DNA from 2 places in the Paraburkholderia sp. GAS41 genome. Region 1 is predicted to be linked to the other one. Evidence: predicted binding sites of a transcription regulator. Region 1 holds the regulator's gene; the other holds the start of a gene.
What was found. Region 1 encodes FliA, which starts transcription of late flagellar genes. Its sites were predicted from a motif close to CTAAAGTTTNNNNNNNNNNNGCCGNTA; they were not measured.
Positions count from the first base shown of each region.

Region 2: the regulator FliA is predicted to act here: its motif matches at 1,293-1,319, upstream of P3T43_RS15055 (DUF4088 family protein).

Region 1 is NZ_JBNDMK010000005.1:111,840-115,244, forward strand. It holds gene flgM (flagellar biosynthesis anti-sigma factor FlgM) at 1-266, shown strand, start outside; gene P3T43_RS09970 (flagella synthesis protein FlgN) at 343-786, shown strand; gene P3T43_RS09975 (RNA polymerase sigma factor FliA) at 1,053-1,787, opposite strand; gene P3T43_RS09980 (MinD/ParA family ATP-binding protein) at 1,815-2,684, opposite strand; gene flhF (flagellar biosynthesis protein FlhF) at 2,677-3,405, opposite strand, start outside.
Region 2 is NZ_JBNDMK010000009.1:128,001-131,405, forward strand. It holds gene P3T43_RS15040 (AraC family transcriptional regulator) at 1-68, shown strand, start outside; gene P3T43_RS15045 (AzlC family ABC transporter permease) at 212-880, shown strand; gene P3T43_RS15050 (AzlD domain-containing protein) at 880-1,203, shown strand; gene P3T43_RS15055 (DUF4088 family protein) at 1,478-2,248, shown strand; gene P3T43_RS15060 (ATP-dependent helicase) at 2,326-3,405, opposite strand, start outside.

The DNA of each region.
Region 1 (3,405 bases):
CCAGCCCCGCCCAAGGCGCGTTCACCAGCGCGCAAGCCGCCACCAGCTCGGGTGGCGACGCGAATGTGAGCCTGTCGGGCCTGTCGTCCGACCTGCGCAACCTGGCAACGTCGGGTTCGGCAGACATCGACACCGCTCACGTCGAATCGATCAAGGCGGCCATCAAGAACGGCACGCTGACCATCGATCCGGGCAAGATTGCTGACGGCGTGCTGGAAACGACACGCAGTCTGTTGCAAACGAGAGCCCCGGCGACCGGCAATTAAGGCTGGACGCCGCGAGGCGACACCTTGAAACCCCGACCCGCGCGTCATGCGCGGGCCGCCGCGAAAGCGAGTTGCGATGAAAGACGCCCTGCTTGCCACCGTTACCGACGAGTACACCACCATCGAAGCGTTCGCCTCGGTGCTGGTCGTCGAACAGAAAGCACTGACCCAGGTGGATCCGGCCGAGATGTTGCGGCCGATCGTCGAAAAGAAAACCGAACTGGTCGGCAAACTGGCGACGCTGGAGAAGCTCCGCGACAGCCAGCTCGCCGAAATGGGCTTGCCGGGCGGCTCGGCCGGTATCGAACTGGCCGCGGGCCGTGACCCGAAGCTCGCCGCTCAATGGAAGCTGCTGCAGCAGTCCGTCGAGCGGGCCCACCGCTCCAACAAGACCAATGGCGTGCTGATCCGCACCCGCATGGAATACAACCAGCGCGCCCTCGACGTGCTGCAGGTTCGTCCGCCGAAGCCCTCGTTCTACGGCCCGGATGGGCGTGTGCCGGGATTCGGCGGCCTGTAATCGGGTAGGTCGAAAAGCCGGTCGCGGGGCGCGGGGTTCGAACCCACCGCGTCCGCACCGGCAGCCGTTCTTCGAGGTCAATCTCACCCCTCCGTTTTATCTCCTTCCAAGGCAACGTTCGCGCGCAACCTGTGCGTCGACGGTTACACACACGCGTTTACTATCGCGCCCTGCTACATCGAGTCGAAAAAAAAGCCGTCACGAGGACGGCTTTCAATGACATAGCTTGTGCGCGGTTGCGACGGCGAACCGCCGTCCGCGTCGATTTATTCGGCTTCGGCCTTCGCCCAGGCCATCTCACGCAGACGCGTGCGCAAGCGCGCCACGGCCTGGCTGTGCAACTGGCAAACCCGCGACTCGCTGACTTCCATCACCGCGCCGATTTCGCGCAGATTCATGCCGCGCTCGTAATACAGCGACATCAGCAGCTTTTCGCGCTCCGGCAGGCGCTCGATCGCTTCCACCAGCGCGGCGCGCAGGCTTTCGTCGAGCAGCGCCGACAGCGGATCGGAATGATCGACGCAATAACGGTCGAGGAACGGCTCGTCGTCGGCGGAGCGGTCAAAGTCTTCGTAATAGATCAGCTGGCTGCCATGCAGGTCCTGCAGCATCGACTGATATTCGTCGAGCGGCATCTTCAGATGACCGGCAATCTCCGTCTCGCTCGCCGAGCGGCCCAGCGTCTGTTCAACCTGATGCACGGCGGTCTCCACTTCACGTGAGGTGCGGCGCAGGCTGCGTGGCAACCAGTCGTTGCTGCGCAGTTCATCGAGCATGGCGCCGCGAATCCGCTGGCTCGCGTAGGTCTCGAACTGCGCGCCCTGATCTTCCTTGTACCGGCTCGCAGCGTCCAGCAGCCCGATCATGCCGGCCTGAATCAGATCGTCGAGATCGACGCTCGCCGGCATTTTCGCCACTAGCTGCAAGCCGAGCCGCCGCACCAGCGGCGCGTACTTCGTCAGAACCTCGGCTTGGGAAATCTTTCCCTGAGCGTTGTACATCGTGCTCCCCTTGTCCGCAGCGCCCCTTCAGGCAGGCTGCGCAGACGGTTGGCCGGCGTGTTGCGCCGTTGTAACTGTCGCCGGCGCCACCCAGTGGTGACGGGACGACATCGCTGGCCGCATCGGCCAGTACTGCAATTCAGCGGCAAGATGGCGGTAATCGCGCGCGGCAGGTGTCGACGGGAAGGCGTCGACGACACAGCGCGACAACTCGAGCGCCCGGACCATGCGCGGATCCGCGGCGATACAGCCGGCGGCGTCCAGCGACACAGTCAGATAACGCCCCGCTACCCCCGCGAGGTTTTCAAATGCGGTGTGCGCGTCGGTGACGCTTTGCACGTGGTTCACGAGCACGCGGAACTGGCCGATGCCGTGTGCGTAATGCAGACGCTTCATGCAGGCGTACGCATCGGTGATGGCCTGCGCGGCCACCCGCGTCACGATCACGAGGTCATGCGCCTGCATCGCCAGTGCGGAAAGCTGGCCGAAACGGTCGAGCTGGGCGTCGATCAGCACGACATCAGCGGGACCGTCCAGCACCACGCTCAATTGCGCGGGCGTGTAGCCCTCGCGATTGCCGCGCGAGGCGGCCAGCACGGAGAACCCAAGTGCGTGGCGCGCCACGGCCGCGTCGAGCGGCATCTCGCCGCGCAACACCGCCGCGAAGTTACCCGCGCCGCGCACGCCGCCGAGCATCGCGCTCACCGAGTGAGCGTTGACGCACTCGTCGATGACCAGCACATCCTTGCCCTGTTCGGCCAGCGCCGCTGCCAGATTGACCACCGTCGTCGTGCAACCGACGCTGGTCGAGCCGGCTGTCACCGCCACGACCCGTGAACCGTTGCGGGCCAGCAGGCGCCGCAGTCCTTCTGCCTGATCCGAGACGACTTTATCCAAAACGTACCTCGTGCAGTTCGGACGTCGAGCGGGCGGAAAGCGCCGACAGCAGCGCCGGAATATCGTCGTCGTGCGGCACGAAAGGCGAACTGTCGCGCGGCACGCAGAAAGCGCTCTTGATCAGGAATTTCCGCGTACCGACATACAGGTTCTCGGGCACCTTCTGCCCGGTCGACACGTAGTGCACCGGCAGCTTGTAGCGGATCACCGTGTCGAGCACGCCGCCCAGGTTGGTGGCTTCATCGAGCTTGGTGAGGATGCAGCCGGCGAGCGGCTGTTGATCCGGCGCGCGCTGGTAGGCCTGCACGACTTCGTTGAGCGTGTCGCCGTGGCTGGTTGCGTTGAGCAGCAGCAGGCGCTGCACCGGCTGACCGGCGCGGCACAGCATGGCGATCTGGTCCGAGACGAGCCGGTCGCGCTGGCTCATGCCGATCGTGTCGATCAGCACGATGTGTTTGTTGCGCAGTTCGGCGAGCGCCAGTTGCAGATCGGCGCCATCCTTCACGGCATGTACCGAGACGCCGAGGATCTTGCCGAAAATGCGCAGTTGTTCGTGGCCGCCGATCCGGTAGCTGTCGGTGGTCAGCAGGGCGACCTTGCTGGCGCCGAAGCGCATCACGCAACGCGCGGCGAGCTTGGCCGTGGTGGTGGTCTTGCCGACGCCCGTCGGGCCCATCAGCGCGAACACGCCGCCACGTTCCATCAGCGCGTCTTCGTTTTC
Region 2 (3,405 bases), on a different contig from region 1:
AGAGCCACTTCACCCGGCATTTCCGCCGCATGTTCGGCGTGCCGCCGGGGCGCTGGCAGGCGGCCTGAAGGCGGCGATACGGCCGCTTTACCGCAAGAACGTACAAGTCTGCGCGCTCCTGCTCGGCTATGCTCGCCAGACCAAGGAGGCCAGCTTGACCCATCCCAACCGCTCCACCGAATTCACCGCCGGCGCGCGCGACATCATCCCCATGATGGTCGGTGCAGCACCGTTTGGCGTGATCTTCGGCACGCTCGTCACGTCCGGCCCGCTGCACCTGTGGCACGGGCAATTGATGTCGCTGGTCGTCTTCGCCGGTTCGGCCCAGTTCATTGCGCTGGGCCTCATTGCAGGCCACACGAGCTTCGCCGTGGTGTGGGCCACTACCCTCGTCGTCAACCTGCGCCATGTGCTGTACAGCGCCACGCTCGCCCCTTACGTCTCGCATCTGCCGTTGCGCTGGCGGCTCGCGCTCGGCGGCGTGCTCACCGACGAAGTCTTCGCCGTCGCCTGGTCGCATTACCGGCATCATCCGCCCGGATCGGTGAGTCCGTACTACTTCCTCGGCGCAGGCCTCGCGATGTATATCAACTGGCAGATATGGACGCTGGCCGGCCTGCTGTTCGGCGCGGCGTTCCCTGGTCTGCAGTCGCTTGGCCTCGATTTCGCCATGGTCGCCACCTTTATCGCGATCGTGGTGCCGCAACTCGTTGCGCTGCGCTATCTTGCCGCCGCCGTCACTTCGGGCGCGCTGGCGTTCTTCTGGCAGGCATGGCCCTACAAGCTGGGCCTGCTCGGCGCCGTATTCGCGGGAGTCGTGGTCGGCGTGCTGTTGTCGCGTCCGCGCGGCCGTACGCGCACCGTGGAGATGATCCGATGATGAATTACGTCGTCCTGATTCTCGGCATGGCCGCCATCACGTGGACGATCCGCGCCGCGGTTTTCGTGCTCGGCGACCGCCTGGTGTTCCCGCCGCTCGTCCGCACCGCCCTCGGCTTCGTGCCGGTGACGGTGCTGACGGCCATCATCGTGCCAATGGCCGTCTCGCCGCACGGCGGCGGCGCCGAGCTGACCTGGCGCAATCCGCAACTGGTTGGCGCGCTCGCCGCCGTGGCGGTCAGCGCGTTGACGCGCCGCCCTCTGCTGACCATTGCCGTCGGCCTCGCGGTATTTTTCGTCTGGCAAGGCGTCGTGCTGAAATAGAGCCGGCCACCTGGGTCGCGCAGATCGACTGCGCGCCTTGTGCAGCGCCGCATCCGGCCCCGGCCCCGGCCGCCACATCCGGGCTCATCCTCAAGTTTTGCCCTGATCCGCCGTTATGCAGTCGAGGTCCGCTCGTCGGGAAGATACCCCCGCTGGTTACGCGGCAACAAGCAGGATCAACCGCGTCGAGCATCGACGTCGCCCTCCCACGAGGGCAGTTCGCAAATGGCGGCACTTTTGCGATGCCACGCGGGAGGACCAAACGGGATAAGACATGGGTCAGATCACCCTTTCACTCAAAGACGAAACCGTCGCGAATCTGCGCAAGGATTTCGACGCTTTTTTGCGCGTTTCGCTCAAGCTCGACCCGCAATTCGCGACGCCGTCGTTCGAGGATTTTCTACGCGCCAAGCTGCTCGACAACATGCTGCCGCTCACCGAACACGCGGTGAAGCGGATGTTGCAGGGCGGCCAGTACGCGTGGGCCAAACGCACGCTCGACAAGGAATTTCCGGACGTCGTCGCGATTCTGATGCAGCAGGCCTCCGAGTTCGGTTTCGGCTTCGCCTCGCGCTCGGAATGGACCCCTGAGGAACTGGCCAAGCAGTGCCACGACTGGGCGGCGGCCATCGTCAAGGAATCGGAAGGCGATGCGTCGCTGGTGGATCCGCTCGCCGCACAGATCAAGGGCGCCGCGCAGGACATCCAGGCGCTGGAAGAAGCCATGCAGACGCCCGCGTGGCGGCTCGTCGAGTCGCTGCGGCAGCGGGTGTACGAAGCGAAAGTGGCGTGTGAGACGAGTATTGGCAGCACCGCGCGCGAGAAGCTCGGCGAGCTACGCGGCCTGCTGCGCCTCGGCATTTCCCACGGCTCGTTCCAGAAGCAGGAAGCGCAACAGATCATGGAGTATCTGCGTCTCCTGAAGCCGGACATTTTTGTTGAAGAGCCGTACGACGTTTTCTCGCGCCTCGCGGCGTGGCTGCGCGCGTTCTTTACGCCGCCCCCGCGGCCAGCGCAGACACGGCAGCAACAGCAGACCCGCTAGACCGCATTCTGGCGTCGGATATTACGCGCCCCGCGTGCCTTCGGTCCCAGCCGGGCCGTCGGGCCGTCGGGCCGGACTCAACTCCACATGCTCTTGAGCTTCGCCGCAATGTCGAGCTTCGCCTGCGCCGCGGCTGCGAGTCCGGCCGCGCTCGGCGCCGCGGGCTCAGCCACGCGCGGCCACGCATAGGCATCGAAGAGCGGCAGCAGATGCGCCGGGATGAAGCGTGTGCGCGACGCCCACACGTGCCGGTCGCCCAGATGCGTCTGGTTATGCACATAAAAGCGCTGCGGCACGACAAGGTGCAGGTCCTCTTTGGCGCGTGTCATCGCCACATACAGCAGGCGCCGCTCCTCGTCGATCTCCGCTTCGCTGCCGGTGCCGAGATCCGAAGGGATGCAGCCGTCGACCCCGTTCAGCACGAACACATTGCGCCACTCCTGACCTTTCGCCGAATGAATCGTGGAAAGGATCAGATAGTCCTCGTCGAGCAAGGGCACGCCGGCTTCGCCGCTGGTGGCGTCGGGCGGATCGAGCGTCAGTTCCGTGAGGAAGCGCTCGCGCGATGCATACGTAGCGGCGATGCTTTCCATTTGCAGCAGATCCGCGTGACGCATGGCGGCGTCCTCGTGGTTGCGCTCGAGGTGCGGCTCGTACCAGCGGCGAATCAACTCGAACTCCGCCGGCCAGGGCGAATTCAGGCTGCACACGCTCGACATCAGCGCAACAAAGGGCTGCCAGTCTTCGAAGGCGCGCGGCGGCGGCGCGAACTCGCCCAACGCGCTGACGGTGCCGCGGCCCGGTCCGCTCTCGCTATCCAGGGCACCATGCACGGCGACGGCATCGAGCAGCCGCCCGGCCGTCGCCGGACCCACGCCGGGCAGCAATTGCATGACGCGGAACCCGGCGACCCGGTCGCGCGGATTTTCCGTCCAGCGCAGCACGGCCAGCACGTCTTTCACGTGCACTGAATCGAGAAATTTGAGGCCGCCGAACTTGACGAACGGGATGTTGCGCCGCGTCAGTTCGACTTCCAGCGCGGCGCTGTGGTGCGCGGCCCGGAACAGCACCGCTTGCGCTTTCAGCTTCATGCCCGCTTCGCGCGCTTCGAGCACCTGCTCGACCACGTAGCGCGCCTGGTCGGCTTCATCCGCCAC